3 regions of the Neisseria sp. HMSC067H09 genome follow, and region 2 is predicted to be linked to each of the others. Evidence: predicted binding sites of a transcription regulator. Region 2 holds the regulator's gene; each other region holds the start of a gene.
The links. The regulator FNR, encoded in region 2, switches genes on or off when oxygen is low (the NO sensors DNR and NnrR bind a similar motif). The targets are predictions, from matches to a motif close to TTGATNNNNATCAA.
Positions count from the first base shown of each region.

Region 1 (5,246 bases), on a different contig from region 2:
CTTTTCCCATCATTATTTATGATAAATGAAGTTGCAGAATCCATTGTTCCATCATTAAGTTGAACACCTTTTGTTTTGGTATTTGCTGTTTTAAAGATTTTGATGCAATGGACATTGCATTCATAACAATATCTGTACAACTCATCAGTAAAATTGTTGGCATTCTTCTTTATAGCCCTATAAAAACTAGCAACCTTGAATTCCATTATGAAGTCCTTTAATTAATTAATCTTTTGGTTACTATATATTTTTTGTTTTTTTATTGCAAGCCGTAGCCCGCACCCCTGCCAACCGCGTGCGTGGCTACGCCACACACCCTACCTGCAGGCGACGCAAACCTTAAGATTAAGATGTAGGGTGTGTGCGGCACGCACGCGGTTTTGTCGTTACCGAATGATTCCAAACCATGCCGTAATACAGTCGGTAGCAAACGCAGCTTGGGTCATGATCCAACGAAATCCTCATATCACCTTTAATATCAAAGCTGCCTGAGAAATAATTTTCAGACGACCTCTCTATGAAAAGCAGCCTGCACTCTTCAAATCAAATCGAAGTGCAGGCTGCTTTTCATAATAATTAGAAAAAAACGCGCAATATTTTTATACTGTACATCATCTAGCAGGCCGTACCTGCCCCCCTGCCAACTTATTGACTGAACGAACAGGAATAACATGCAGAAGCCCCCTTCAAAAAAACCGACAGCCGGTTATTCGCATCCGTGGCAATACTTTCTGCTGGTGTACGCTTTGAGTGCGCCGTTTTGGCTGCTGTCTTTGTTTCTCAAACACAGTCCTCTGCCTGATAATCTGCCGCTGACCGACATCGGCGCGGCACTCACTCCGACGGTTGCCGCCGCGTTACTGCGTTACCGCGAGGGCGGAATGGCAGCGGTGCGTAGCCTGTTTGGACGTGTGTTTGATTACGGGCGGATCAAGCATTCTGCCTATTTTTGGACGGCAATACTGATTTTTCCCCTGCTTTATCTGCTGACTTATGTCGCGATACGCCAAACAGGACAAACCATACCCGCCTTATCCGTATCGTTTGCGCCGCTTGCCGGTGCGTTCGTCATGTTCTTTATCGCGGCAGTTGCCGAGGAATTGGGCTATGCGGCCTACGCTACGGAAAGCCTGCAACGGCGTTTTACCCCGCTTGTTACGGCACTGATTATCGGGGTACCGTGGGCATTGTGGCATTTGCCGTCCATGATTGCCGTGGGGCAGTCTGCCGAACTGATCGCATGGGGGCTGGCAGGGACGGTTGCCGTGAGGATTATCTATGTATGGCTGTATAACGGCAGCGGCGGTTCGGTATTTGTATTGATTGCGTGCCACACGGTTGCCAATACCGCGCGCACGGGCTTTCCGGGCGGACGGGCGGCATATGAAAACGGCAATGGTATGATTCCATACGGAATCATCATCATTGCGGCGGCAATCGTGATGGTTTTTTGGCATAAGGCGATGTGTTCATTTAATGGTAAGCAACCGTAGTTTGGGTTATATATCCAACGGAACTGAATATCAAAGGTCGTCTGAAATCTATTTTCAGACGACCTCTTTACATAAAAAGCAGTCTGAACTTTCAAAAATCGAAGTGCAGGCTGCTTTTTGTGATGATTGGAAAAAACGCACACTATTTTTATACTGTATATTGTGCAGGCACAATGCAAAACAACATTACCCAAAGGAATCCTTATGTTTAAGACGCTCAAAAGCATTTGGCAGGGACTTACGCAAAAAGGCAAAATCTTCCCGCATCAGCTTGCATTCACGCTACTGATTCCTTTGCGCAACTGGGCGCTTTCGCCGCAACAAATCGTACAACGGCTGTACCTTGCGCCACACCACAGCATTTTGGAAGTGGGCTGCGGAGCTGGTTATTTCAGCCCGACACTGGCGCAATCGGTTTCGCAAGGACGATTGGTGGCGGCGGATATACAGCCGGAAATGTTGGCGTATACCGAAAAACGTTTGCGTCGTCGGCATATCGACAACGTGGATTATTATCTGTGCGACGGTACGCATTTTGATTTTCCGGATCAATCGTTTGACCGCATTGTGCTGATTACCGTGTTGGGCGAGGTAGCCAACCAAGCCGAGTATTTGGCAGAATTCCGAAGGCTGCTTCGTCCTGACGGGCTACTGTCGGTTTCCGAAACGGCAGGCGACCCCGACAAACCGAGCCGCACCGAATTACGCGATTTAATGCGGCAAAACGGATTTGAGACGGCTGACGAATATGGAAGCGAACGCAATTTCACGTTGAATTTTAAAGCAAGCAGCCGTCTGCCTCCCGCCTAGATAAAGGTCGTCTGAAACCTGTTTCAGACGACCTTTTATTGTAAAAATCTATAAATTTAATAGATAATAACTAATCTCATGTTATCAAACTGGAAAAGATAACTCGCTGATTAGCTTGATATTTAACATGGTTAAATTATGTTAACTAAAACATACGCTATCCAAACCTGATTTCACAATTGATTTAAATCATAATATCTTGTGTCCAAATCTCTAAAATACCCGAAATCATACTAGATATTGATTTTCGAATAACAAACTACAAGAGTCGAGGAACGCAAAATGCCGAAAATCCCTGAGTTGGTTTGTCCCGCCGGCAACCTGCCCGCTTTGAAGACGGCGGTGGACAATGGCGCGGACACGGTTTATATGGGGCTGAAAGATGCGACGAATGCGCGCAATTTCCCGGGGCTGAATTTCGATATGAAATCGGCGCAGGAAGGGGTGGCTTACGCCCATGCGCGCGGCCGCAATGTGTTGATGGCCATCAATACTTTTGCCCAAGCGGGGCAAATCGAGCGGTGGCATCGGGCTGTCGATACGGCGGTGCAACTGGGGGCGGACGCGATAATCGTCGCCGACCCTGCGATTATGGCTTATGCCACCGAGCGTCATCCTAATTTGAGGCTGCACATGTCGGTGCAGGGATCGGCCACCAATTACGAGGCCATCAATATGATGAAGGAGCTGTTCGGCGTCCGCCGCGCCGTGTTGCCGCGTGTGTTGACCGTGGATCAGGTCAAACACGTTATCGACAATACCGATGTGGAAATCGAAGTGTTCGGTTTCGGCAGTTTGTGCGTCATGGTGGAAGGGCGCTGCATTTTATCGAGTTATGCGACGGGTGAATCGCCGAATATGCAGGGCGTGTGTTCGCCTGCCAAAGCCGTGCGCTGGGAGCAGTTGCCCGACCGCATGAACGTGCGGCTGAATCAGGTGCTAATCGACCAGTACAAACCGAACGAACCGGCAGGCTATCCGACCCTGTGCAAAGGCCGTTTTGAAGTCAATGACGAAACCTATTACGCGCTGGAGGAACCGACCAGCCTGAATGTTTTGGAAATGTTACCTGAACTCATCAAAATCGGCGTGTCCGCCATCAAAATCGAAGGCCGCCAGCGCAGCCCGATGTACACGGCGCAAGTAACCAAATCGCTGCGCCAGGCCTTGGATGCGGCCGCCGCCAATCCGGAGCATTTCAAAGTCAATCCGCTATGGAACAATGCTTTGAGCAAAGTTTCGGAAGGGCATCAGACTACTTTGGGCGCGTACAGCCGCCCGTGGAAATAAGGGGGAAAGGATGAATCCGATGAAACTATCGCTGGGGCCGGTTTTGTTTTTCTGGCAGAAGGAAGCCCTGCTGGAATTTTACGCCGCCATGCTGGATGCGCCGGTGGATACCATTTATCTGGGCGAAGTGGTGTGTTCGCGCCGCCAGAAAATGCGTTTTGCCGACTGGGTCAGCCTGGCGGAAGATTTGGCGGAAAGCGGCAAGGAAATTATTTTGTCATCGCAGGTGCTGCTGGAAAGCGAATCCGATTTGAAACGCTTGCGCAAAATCACTGGACAGGACAAATTCAAAGTCGAAGCCAACGACATGGGCGCGGTCAAGCTGGCGCGCGAACACGGTATTCCGTTTGTCGCTGGCGCCAGCCTGAACATTTACAACGAAAGCACGCTGGCGCTTTTCCAAGAACTGGGCGCATACCGCTGGATTGCGCCGTCCGAGTTGAGCCGCGACAAAGTTGCCGAAATCATCAAGGCTTCAGACGACATCGAAACGGAATTGTTTGCTTGGGGTAAAATGCCTTTGGCGTACTCTTCACGCTGCTTTACCGCTCGGCATTACAACTTGAACAAAGACGGCTGCGAATTCCGCTGCTTGGATTACGAACAAGGCATGGACATGAATACCCGCGAGGGCAAACCGTTTTTAACCATCAACGGCATCCAAACCATGTCTTATGGCTGCCAAAACCTGCTGCCGCACCATGAGGATTTGCGACAAATCGGCGTGAACATGCTGCGCCTGTCGCCGCAAATGCACGGTATGGCGGAAATCATCCGTATCCACCGCGACGTATTGGACGGCAAAGCCGCCCTGGCTGACGCGCTGCCCGAATTGGAAAGACTGACCACCGGAACGCTGGTGGACGGCTATTGGCACGGCCAGCCGGGTATCGAAGCCGTGAAGGAGGAATATTATGGCGTTGCCTGAAATCGTATTGCCCGCATGGGCGGGAAAAATCGGCGGCAAACTGCCGGGCAGGCCGCCGCGTTTCGCTTTGGTTTTTGCCCTCAACACCATGCTCAAACGCGGATTGCTGCCCGCCGACATGAGTCTGTTTGACGGCAAAAAATTCGAAATCGACGTATTGGACGCAGGCATCAAGGTGCGTTTCACCGCCAATGCCGAGAAATTTATTGATGCGGATTTTTTCGGCACGCCCGATTTGCGCCTTGCCGCCAACGGTATCGACTTTATGCGCATGATGATGCGCGAGGAAGATCCGGATACTTTGTTTTTCAACCGCAAACTGCAAATCGAAGGCGATACCGAGCTGGGGCTGATTACCAAAAACCTGCTCGACAGCGTGGACTGGCCGTTCGGCGATTGGTTTTTGAAACGGCAGTTGTACGATTGAATGCCGGTTCGTGCAAGAATGAAGCAAAGCATTCATCCGTTAAGCTTCTGATTTCACAATAATGAAGGTCATCTGAAACCTGTTTCCAGTTTTCAGACGACCTTCTTTCATCTGCATCCGTTTTAAACCGTCATTAGTCTTTCAATGCAGCCAATACTTTGCCGGCGATTTCATTCAGGCTTACGGTTTGCGCCTGATTGTCGCGGCGTTCGGCGTATTCGACATTACCTTCTTTCAAGGCGCGGTCGCCGATGACGATGCGGTGCGGGATACCGAGAAGCTCGGAGTCGTTCAGCAA
Region 1 covers NZ_KV814847.1:17,134-22,379, forward strand. Annotated here, with positions in the region: gene HMPREF2954_RS00465 (hypothetical protein) at 1-206, opposite strand, end outside; gene HMPREF2954_RS00470 (CPBP family intramembrane glutamic endopeptidase) at 672-1,493, shown strand; gene HMPREF2954_RS00475 (class I SAM-dependent methyltransferase) at 1,698-2,303, shown strand; gene ubiU (ubiquinone anaerobic biosynthesis protein UbiU) at 2,586-3,593, shown strand; gene HMPREF2954_RS00485 (U32 family peptidase) at 3,604-4,521, shown strand; gene ubiT (ubiquinone anaerobic biosynthesis accessory factor UbiT) at 4,508-4,948, shown strand; gene HMPREF2954_RS00495 (proline--tRNA ligase) at 5,082-5,246, opposite strand, start outside.
Region 1: the regulator FNR is predicted to act here: its motif matches at 2,483-2,496, upstream of ubiU (ubiquinone anaerobic biosynthesis protein UbiU).

Region 2 (5,246 bases):
CAAGCGTGCAGTGCCATGGCGTAGGCGCCCCAGTGGATGGGCATGAAGCGTTTGGGGGCAAGCTGCGCGGCATAGAGGGCGGTTTGTTCGGGGAAGAGGTGGTTGTTGGGCCAATGTTCGCTGTATTGCCCGTTTTCGATGAACGCGATATCAAACCCGTTGAATTTTTCGGCGATTTTGTCGAAATGGCTGCCTTGTGCCGAGTCGCCGTGAAAATAGAATTTTTCGCTGCCGTGTTCGATGGCAAAGCTGGACCACAGGGCTTGGTTGTGGTCGGTCAGGGTTCGGGATGAATCGTGACGGGCAGGTAGTGCGGTGTAGCGGATGCCGTTGCGTTCGGTGCTTTGCCACCAATCGAGTTCGGTAATGCGCTCTTGCGGCACGCCCCATTTTTTCAGCAGTACGCCCATGCCGAGTGAGACGATGAAATGGCTGTTGCCTTTTGAATTGAGTGCTTGCACGCTGTCTTTTTCGAGGTGATCGTAGTGGCTGTGTGAAATCAGGATGACATCGACGGGCGGCAGTTCGTCGATTTCTGAGGGGGCAGGCTGGAAGCGTTTCATGGTGATGGGGATGGGGAATTGCCGAAAACGGGGTCGGTAATGACGGTTTGCCCGCCGATCCGCATCAATAGGGTGGAATGCCCGAACCAGACGAAACGGCTTTTCCCTTCGGGTGCGGCGAGGAAGGTTTGCCAATCGGGCTTGACGGTAGGCAGAGGTTTGGGCGGGCGCGTTGCCTGCGGGTCGGTCAGAATCTTCCAAAATGCGCTGGTCAGGCCGGTCGGTTTCTGCTGCGGTTCGGGGTTGAAGAAGGTTTGCGTTTTCGGGTCGTAATGGTCGCTTGCGGGGTAAACGGGATGTTGGTCGGGATAGAGCCAGTAGGTGAGCAGGGCGCAGGCAGCGGTCAAGGTAATGAGTTTTTTCTTGTGTTTCATAATTGGTTTTTATGAAGAAGGTCGTCTGAAAATTTTTCAGACGACCTTGGATTCTGTTTGAAAATAGTCTCGGTATCTATCAGATGGCGTGCGAACAGCCGGACACCATTTTTTTGAGGGCTTGCGAGTCGAGGATTTTGATGTGTTTGTGTTCGACCGAAATTAGACCTTCATGGTGGAACTTGGACAGTGTGCGGCTGACGGTTTCCAGTTTCAGTCCCAAATAGCTGCCGATTTCTTCGCGCGACATCCGCAAGATGAAATCATTAGCGGCAAATCCGCGCGAGTAAAGGCGTTGGGATAAGTTCAGCAAAAACGCTGCCAGACGTTCTTCGGCGCGCATATTGCCCAAAAGCAGCATCACACCTTGGTCACGCACGATTTCGCGGCTCATCAACCGGAAAAAATGGCTTCTCAGGCTGGGGATGTTGTGCCCCAGCTCTTCGATGTGGGTGAAGGGCAGCTCACACACTTCGCTGTCTTCCAAAGCCACCGCGTCGCAGCTGTGGACATGGGAACAAATGCCGTCCATACCGATGAGTTCGCCGGACATAAAAAAGCCGGTAACCTGATCGCGACCGTCCTGACTGGCAACCGTGGTTTTGAAAAAACCGGCACGGATGGCAAACAGCGACGCGAAAGGCTCACCGGTGCGGAACAGATATTCACCCTTCTTCAAGCGGCGGCTCTGTCGGATGACCGCGTCCAATTGTGCAAACTCATTGGGCAAAAGCCCGACAGGCAGGCAGAGTTCACGCAGCGAACAGGAAGAACACAGGGTTTTCATCTGATGCATAGCATTGTGTGTGGTCATAAAACACCCTTAAAATTAAGGTTTTTATCCTGTCATGATTACGTAAGTTATTGACACATATCAAGACAGGTTTATCATACTGTGGCATTCTACCAAACTATCCGAAAATTGCCTAACTTCATTACTCTAATCACGCACACGCCATGAAAGTAATACCGATACAAAATAATCACAATAGAAACGATGACAAGCCTGAGTTCGACCGCGAACTCATCGCCAGCCTTCCTTCCAGCGGTCCGCGCTACACTTCCTACCCCACAGCCGACCGTTTTCATGACGGATTTCGCGAAGCCGAATATATCAATGCCTTGAATCAGCGCGGTATGGGGGCTTTGAACAAGCCCCTTTCGCTTTATATCCACATCCCCTTCTGCAACACCATCTGTTACTACTGCGGCTGCAATAAAATCATCACCAAAGACAAAAGCCGCGCCGATGCCTACATCGAATACCTTGAAAAAGAAATGGAGCTGCTCGCCCCGCATCTGGGTGGACGGCATCAGCTTGCGCAACTGCACTTCGGCGGCGGTACGCCGACTTTCTTGAGCGACGACCAAATCGAACGCGTATTCCGCATGATACGCAAACATTTCCAACTTATCCCCGGCGGCGAATACTCCATCGAAATCGACCCGCGCAAAGTCAGCCGCGAAACCGTCCTCATGCTCGGCAAGCTCGGCTTCAACCGCATGAGCGTCGGCATTCAGGACTTTGATCCCAAAGTGCAGGCAGCAGTCAACCGTATCCAAAGCTATGACGAAACCAAAGAAGTCATCGATGCTGCCCGTGAAGCCGGATTCAAATCCGTCAGCGTCGATTTGATTTACGGCCTGCCGCATCAAACCGCCGAAAGCATCAAAACCACCATTGACACTGTCTTGTCGCTCGATCCCGACCGCCTTGCCCTTTATCACTATGCCCATCTGCCGCATATCTTCAAGCCGCAACGCCGTATCGATACCGAAGCCGTTCCCGGCAGCGAAGAAAAACTCGATATGTTGCAATACTGCGTCCAAACCCTGACCGAACGCGGTTACGTCTTCATCGGTATAGACCACTTCGCCAAACCCGATGACGAACTTTCCATCGCCCTCAAAGAAGGCTTCCTCCAGCGCAACTTCCAAGGCTACTCGACCTACGCGGACTGCGATTTGGTCGCCATCGGCATATCTTCCATCGGCAAAATCGGCAGCACCTACTCCCAAAACGAACGCGACATCGACGCCTACTATGCCGCGCTCGATGCCGGACACCTGCCCATCATGCGCGGCTACCAACTCAATCAGGACGACCTTTTGCGCCGCAATATCATCCAAGATTTGATGTGCCGCTTCGCCTTGGATTACCGAATCTACGAAAGCGTGTTCGGTATCCCGTTCGACCGCTATTTCAAAGACGAACTTGCCGACTTGGAACAACTTGCCTCCCTCGGACTCGTCCGCCTGAAACCGCACGGACTGACCGTTACCCCCAAAGGCCGCTTCCTGATACGCAATATCGCCATGGTGTTCGACTACCACCTGCGCCACAGGGAAACCAAAGCCCAATATTCGCAAACGGTGTAAAGAGGAATAGCAAAGGTCGTCTGAAAACCGTTTTCAGACGACCTTTGCCCTTTGTTTCCCTTTGTTAAGGAACGCTAAGGAACGCTAATGAACGAACAAACCAAACAGGCCGCACAAACCATAGGTCGTCTGAAACGTAAAGCCAGCGACGAAGAACAGCTGCAAGGCTGGCGTGAAACCTGCGCCGAACAAGGGTTAAGTGGCGAATTTATCCTGACCACCAAGCTCAACGGCGCGGCTTATACCGAGGAAGAAGCTCGCATGGTGGCGGAGCTTTTCGGCAAATAAACTGACAATTTATTATTTTAAAATTACAAATCATATCAAAACTTGACAAATTTACCGATTTTGATTATAGTCGTATATGAGTTAACATTGCCGATTTGACACAGCTTGCGGGCATAAACAGCTAAAGCGTATTTTCATTTTCTGCTGTTTTTATTCCTTTCTTTATATCCAAGCCCGTTGTGTACAGCATCGGGCTTCTTTTTTTTCCGGAAGTATCAGGAAGTATTTATGATTATTTTGGACAACGTTTCCAAACATTACCAAACGCGCGACAAAACCCGTTTTGCCGCCGTCGAGCCGACCAGCCTCGAAATCCAAGACGGCGAAATCTTCGGTCTGATGGGCTATTCCGGCGCGGGTAAATCCACCCTGTTGCGCCTGATTAACCTGTTGGAACGTCCTGACAGCGGCAAGGTCAATGTGTGCGGACAAGAGCTGACCGCGCTTGATGCCGCCGCATTGCGTCAGGCGCGGCAAAATATCGGCATGGTGTTTCAGCAGTTTAATCTTTTGAGCAACCGCACCGTTGCCGACAATGTTGCCTTTCCTTTGGAAATCGCCGGATGGTCGTCTGAAAAAATCAAAGAACGTGTTAAAGAATGCCTTGAAATCGTCGGCTTGACCGAACGCGCAGATCACTACCCCGCCCAGCTTTCCGGCGGACAAAAACAGCGCGTCGGCATTGCCCGTGCGCTCGCGCCCAAACCCCAAGTCATCCTCGCCGACGAACCCACTTCCGCCCTCGACCCCGCCACCACGCGCAGCGTCTTGGAATGTCTGGAAGACATCAACAAACGCTTCAACGTCACCATCGTCATCGTGACCCACGAAATGAGCGTCATCCGCCGCCTATGCGACCGCGCTGCCCTTTTGGATAAAGGAAAAGTGGTGGAAATCGTCGAAGTACGCGGCAACCAAATCCACGCCCAATCCGAAATCGGGCGCGAACTGATTCGGGAGGACTGATATGGCAGACTTAACATTCGAACAAGCCGTTTCCACCATCGTCGGCATGCAAGACGAAATCGTCCGCGCATTGGGCGAAACTTTCGTCATGGTCGGGCTGTCCACCACGATTGCCGTCATCTTCGGCACCCTGCTAGGCGTCTTGCTTTTCGTGACTTCCAACCGCCAGCTTCATTACAACAAGCCGGTGAATTTCCTGCTCGACAACTTAGTCAACCTGATGCGCGCCTTCCCCTTCGTCATCCTGATGATTGCCATGATACCCGCCACCCGCGCCATCGTCGGCAGCACCATCGGCCCGATTGCCGCCTCGCTGGTATTGAGCGTGTCCGGCCTGTTTTACTTTGCCCGACTGGTAGAACAAAACCTGCGCGAAGTCCCCAAAGGCGTGATTGAAGCCGCCACCGCCATGGGCGCATCGCCGCTTGCCATCGTCCGCAAAGTCCTCTTGAACGAAGCGCGCGCGGGCATGGTTTCCAGCATCACCGTCCTCGCCATCGGCCTGCTCTCATACAGCGCGGCAGCAGGCATGATAGGCGGCGGCGGCTTGGGCGACCTTGCCATCCGCTACGGCTACTACCGCTATCAAACCGAAGTCATCATCTTCATCGTCGCCATCCTCGTGTTGCTCGTTATCCTGATTCAAAGCACCGGCAACGCGTTGGCGCGGAAATTG
Region 2 covers NZ_KV814894.1:203,225-208,470, reverse strand. Annotated here, with positions in the region: partial or broken gene HMPREF2954_RS04830 (MBL fold metallo-hydrolase) at 1-937, opposite strand, end outside; gene fnr (fumarate/nitrate reduction transcriptional regulator Fnr) at 1,017-1,751, opposite strand; gene hemN (oxygen-independent coproporphyrinogen III oxidase) at 1,895-3,316, shown strand; gene HMPREF2954_RS04815 (hypothetical protein) at 3,404-3,604, shown strand; gene HMPREF2954_RS04810 (methionine ABC transporter ATP-binding protein) at 3,833-4,570, shown strand; gene HMPREF2954_RS04805 (methionine ABC transporter permease) at 4,572-5,246, shown strand, end outside.

Region 3 (5,246 bases), on a different contig from region 2:
CAGGTTTGGCCTCAGCAGGAGCAGCCGCTTTTGCATCAGTTGCTGAAGCAGCTTTTTCATCTTGAGCCGGAGCGGAAGCAGATGAAGCGGCAGTAGATGATGCAGCGGTAGAAGCAGGTGCTGGGGCAGGTTCAGCTTTTTTCACGGGCGCTTTGCCGTCTTTGTTAGACAGACCCCATACATACGCAGTCATGATGTGGAGTTTGTCTTTATCCAAGAAATGACCCCAAGCAGGCATCTGGCTGTGTCGACCGTTGGTGATGGTTTCGATAATCGATTTTTGAGTACCACCCCACAACCATACGTCGTCAGTCAGGTTCGGACCCAAACCTTGGATACCTTGACCTTTATCGCCGTGACAGGTAAAGCAGTTTGCCGGAGGACCGCTGAACAATGCTTTACCGCGGGCAGCGCGTTCTTCATCGTATTGGTCTTTAGGTTTGGACAAGGACATGACATAGTTTGCCACATCTTTTACGCGTTCTTCACCCAGTGCAGGACCCCATGCAGCCATTTGTGCCGTACGGCCTTTTTCAATGGTCTCATGGATTTTCTCAGGCTCGCCGCCCCACAACCAATCGTTGTCGGTCAAATTCGGGAAGCCTTTGGAACCTTTGGCATCAGAACCGTGACATTGGATACAGTAGGTATTGAAGAGGTTTTGACCGATGGCGCGTGCTTCAGGATCTTTTGCCACTTTCTCAATCGGCATTTTGGCAAATTTGGCATAAACTTTGCCGTACTCTTGATCAGCTTTAGCCATTTCTTTCTCGTATTGTCCCTTGCTGCTCCATTTCCACTGTCCTTTATAATCGCCCAAACCCGGATACATGACCAGGTAGCCGATACCGAACAGCCAAGTACAGACATACAGCCAAAACCACCAACGCGGCAGTGGGTTGTTGTATTCTTCAATACCGTCCCATTCATGACCTGTCGTTTTGACTTCTTCGCCCTTTTTAGGACGCTTCACAACGTTTTGGGAAAGCAGCAGCCATGCCAAGCCGATAAAGCTGAGCACGACAATAACTGCAATGTATATATTCCAGAAATTGCTGGTAAATTGGGATGTTGTGTTCATTCTTTTGCTCCGTGATCACGGACTAAACTGTTATCGCCCGTCTTTTTCAGACGACTCTTTATCATCATTGTCGAAAATACTGTTGGCAGCATCATCGTAGTTCTTTTTATTACGTCGATTAAAAACAATATAAAGCACTAAGATGAAGCTGATAAAAACCCAAACAGTGAAGAGCGAGCGAGCCCAGTTTGCGTCCATGATGTTACCTTACGTTTTTCAATGCCAAGCCTAAGCCTTGCAGGTATGCAATCACCGCATCCAGCTCTGATTTGTCTGCCAAAGCTTCAGGAGCTTTTGCAATCTCTTCATCGCTGTAAGGCGTACCAACTTTACGCAGGGCTTTCATATGCGCCACGGTTGCTTCGGCATCAACTTTGTTGCGTGCAAGCCATGGGAAAGCAGGCATATTGGACTCCGGCACAACGTCGCGCGGATTCAGCAAGTGGATGCGGTGCCATTCGTCGGAATAGCGGCCGCCCACACGAGCCAAGTCCGGACCGGTACGTTTGGAACCCCATTGGAACGGATGGTCATAAACAGACTCACCGGCAACGGAGTAGTGACCGTAACGTTCGGTTTCTGCACGGAACGGACGAATCATTTGAGAGTGACAGTTGTAACAACCCTCGCGGATATAGATGTCGCGACCAGCCACTTGCAAAGCGTTATAAGGTTTCACACCTTCAATAGGCTGGGTTACAGCCTTGGAGAAGAACAGCGGCACGGCTTCAATCAACAGACCTACGCTGACTACAAGCAGGGTAAATACAATCAGGACGCCGACTTTTTCTTCAGCTAATTGTTGTAATTTCATTTTGGTAGCCTTTTCTTATGTTTTTAGTGGTGCTGGGTTTGAGACACCGCGGGAATCTCGGCATCAACCGCTTTGCCACTGATGGCTGTACGGTAAACGTTGTATGCCATGATACACATACCGCTCAGGTACAGCAGGCCGCCGGTGAAACGAATCATGTAGTAAGGCATAGTGCGTTTAACTGACTCTACAAACGAATAAGTCAAAGTACCGTCCGCATTCAGAGAACCCCACATCAGACCTTGCAATACACCGGCAATCCACATGGAGGCGATATACAGAACCACGCCGATGGTCGCGATCCAGAAGTGTGCTTCCACCAATTTGGTGCTGTACATTTCATTTTTGCCGAACAGGCGGGGAATCATATAGTACACGGAACCAATGGTCACGAAACCTACCCAGCCCAATGCGCCGGCATGAACGTGTGCAACGGTCCAGTCAGTGTAGTGGCTCAAAGCATTGACGGTTTTGATGGACATCATCGGACCTTCGAAGGTGGACATACCGTAGAAGGAAAGAGAGACGATCAAGAATTTCAAGATAGGGTCGGTACGCAGTTTGTCCCATGCGCCGGACAAGGTCATGATACCGTTGATCATACCGCCCCAAGAAGGTGCGAACAGAATCAGGGACAACACCATACCCAAGGACTGGGTCCAGTCAGGCAGAGCGGTATAGTGCAAGTGGTGAGAACCTGCCCACATATAGGTAAAAATCAAAGCCCAGAAGTGGACGACGGACAGGCGGTAAGAGTAGACCGGACGGCCTGCTTGTTTCGGCACGAAGTAGTACATCATGCCCAAAAAGCCTGCAGTCAGGAAGAAACCTACGGCATTGTGACCATACCACCATTGAACCATGGCATCGATTGCGCCCGCATAAACCGGATAGGATTTCATGAAGCCCGCAGGAATGCTCAGGTTATTGACGATGTGCAACAGGGCAACGGCCAAAATGAAACCGCCGTAGAACCAGTTGGCAACGTAGATGTGTTTGATTTTACGTTTGGCAATCGTACCGAAGAATACGATGGCGTAAGCAATCCAAACCAAAGCGATCAGGATGTCGATAGGCCATTCCAATTCAGCATATTCTTTAGCTTGGGTATAACCCAAAGGCAGGCTGACGACTGCGCCAACGATAACCGCCTGCCAACCCCAGAAGGTAAATGCCGGCAGCCATCCGCCAAACAGGCGTGCATTACAGGTACGTTGAACAACGTAGTATGATGTACCCATCAGACCGCAACCGCCGAACGCAAAAATTACTGCGTTAGTGTGCAACGGACGCAGACGGCCAAAGTGGAACCAGGGGCCGACATCTGATAAATCGAGGGCGGGGGCAAACAATTGGGCGGCGACAATGACGCCGACCAACATGCCCACAATGCCCCAAACTACGGTCATGATGGCGAACTGGCGCACCACTTTGTAGTTATAAGTTTGTGTGTCCATGAGAGTCTCCATGAATTATGGGAATAAAAATTTTTTATCTCACTTTGCCGTATGCATTTTGAAAAAACGCAATAAGGGCTAAGTTTAAATTTTTCTAAATTTAACATATAAGACAAGCCTAGCCAAGCGGAATTACATTTCACACCATATGGCCACACCATCGATTTTTTATATTTTTTACTTTATAATCATAATATTATTTTAAAACCCTCCCAATAGTACTACTTTATTTTTTCAAGCCTCCCTTTTGAATAAGGCTTTATTGATATAAATTAAATTGCATAACCTAATCTCCATATTCATAAAATTTAACAAATGTACCAATAGACATGATTAATTACAAAATCACCCCTAACCCGCTCGCCCACGAGTGGCACATCCGCCTAACATTCCGACAAGAACATGATTTGGAAACAGAAATCAGCCTTCCGAACTGGGTTCCCGGCAGCTATCTGATACGCGATTTCTCGCGCCACATTACAACCATCCGCGCCTTTTGCAATGGCGAATATACCCATCTGACCCAAGTCAAAAAAAACCGATGGCACACTGCCCCACAGTCCGGCGAGTGGGAAATTTACTACACCGTTTACGCCTACGACCTGTCCGTCCGCGGCTCGTTTCTGACTGCCGAACGCGGGTTCTTTGACGGCGCGTGCCTGTTTTTGCAGGTAAACGGACAAGAAAACAGCGCGCACCAAATCGAATTTCCCATCCTGCCGAAAACATGGCGGATTGCCACCACCCTGCCCCAAACCGACGTTCACAGCTTTCAGACGACCTCCTACCACGATTTAATCGACCACCCTGTCGAACTGGGCAACATCGAATTTCTCGATTTCGAAGCCGGCGGCATCCCGCACCGCATCGCCTTGAGCGGCCACTACCCCGATTTCGACCGCGACCGCCTCGTGTCAGACATCCGCACAATCTGCGAAACCGAACTGGCCATGTTCCCCTCCCCTGCCCCGTTCACCCATTACCTCTTCCTGCTCCACGTCGGCGACAACATCTACGGCGGACTGGAACACATCAGCAGCACCGCCCTGCTCGCCGACCGCCACAGCCTGCCGCCGCACGGCATGACCGACGCCAACGATGCCTACACCCAACTACTCGGACTGTTCTCACACGAATACTTCCACGCCTGGAACGTCAAATCCATCAAACCCGCCGCCTTCGCACCCTACGACCTCGACCGCGAAAACTACACCGAGCAGCTTTGGGCATTTGAAGGCATCACCTCATACTACGACGACCTCTTCCTCGCCCGAAGCCGCACCATCTCCCCCGAAGCCTACCTGCGCCTGCTCGCCCAAAGCATCACCCGCGTGCAGCAAACCAAAGGTCGTCTGAAACAAAGCCTTGCCGAATCCAGCTTCACTGCTTGGAACAAATTCTACAAACAAGACGAAAACAGCCCCAACGCCATCGTCAGCTACTACCAAAAAGGCGCACTCGCCGCCCTCTGCCTCGACCTCGCCATCCGCAGCAAAAGCAGCGGACGACACACCCTCGACAGCGTCATGCAGCAACACTACCGCGATTGGCTAGAGACCCGACAAGGCATCCCCGAAAAACAATGGCAAGCCCGTTGCCAAGCGTTTACCGGCCTAGATCTCGAAGACTTTTTTCAGACGACCCTCTACACCACCGCCGACCTGCCCCTTGCCGAACTCCTCGCCACCATAGGCATCGGACTGCAATGGCAGGCACAGCCGCGCAGCCACGGCGGCGCATTCCTGTCCGAACCGCCAACCGAAACGCCCGCCCCCGCGTCCGACTTCGGCGCAAGGTTCAAACAAAACAGCGACCACGCCACCCTGACCCACGTCTTCAACGGCGGCAGCGCAGAAAACGCCGCCCTCAGCCCGCAGGATAAAATCATCGCCAT
Region 3 covers NZ_KV814877.1:3,567-8,812, forward strand. Annotated here, with positions in the region: gene ccoP (cytochrome-c oxidase, cbb3-type subunit III) at 1-1,081, opposite strand, end outside; gene HMPREF2954_RS03105 (cbb3-type cytochrome oxidase subunit 3) at 1,112-1,279, opposite strand; gene ccoO (cytochrome-c oxidase, cbb3-type subunit II) at 1,284-1,895, opposite strand; gene ccoN (cytochrome-c oxidase, cbb3-type subunit I) at 1,919-3,352, opposite strand; gene HMPREF2954_RS03120 (M61 family metallopeptidase) at 3,682-5,246, shown strand, end outside.
Region 3: the regulator FNR is predicted to act here: its motif matches at 3,615-3,628, upstream of ccoN (cytochrome-c oxidase, cbb3-type subunit I).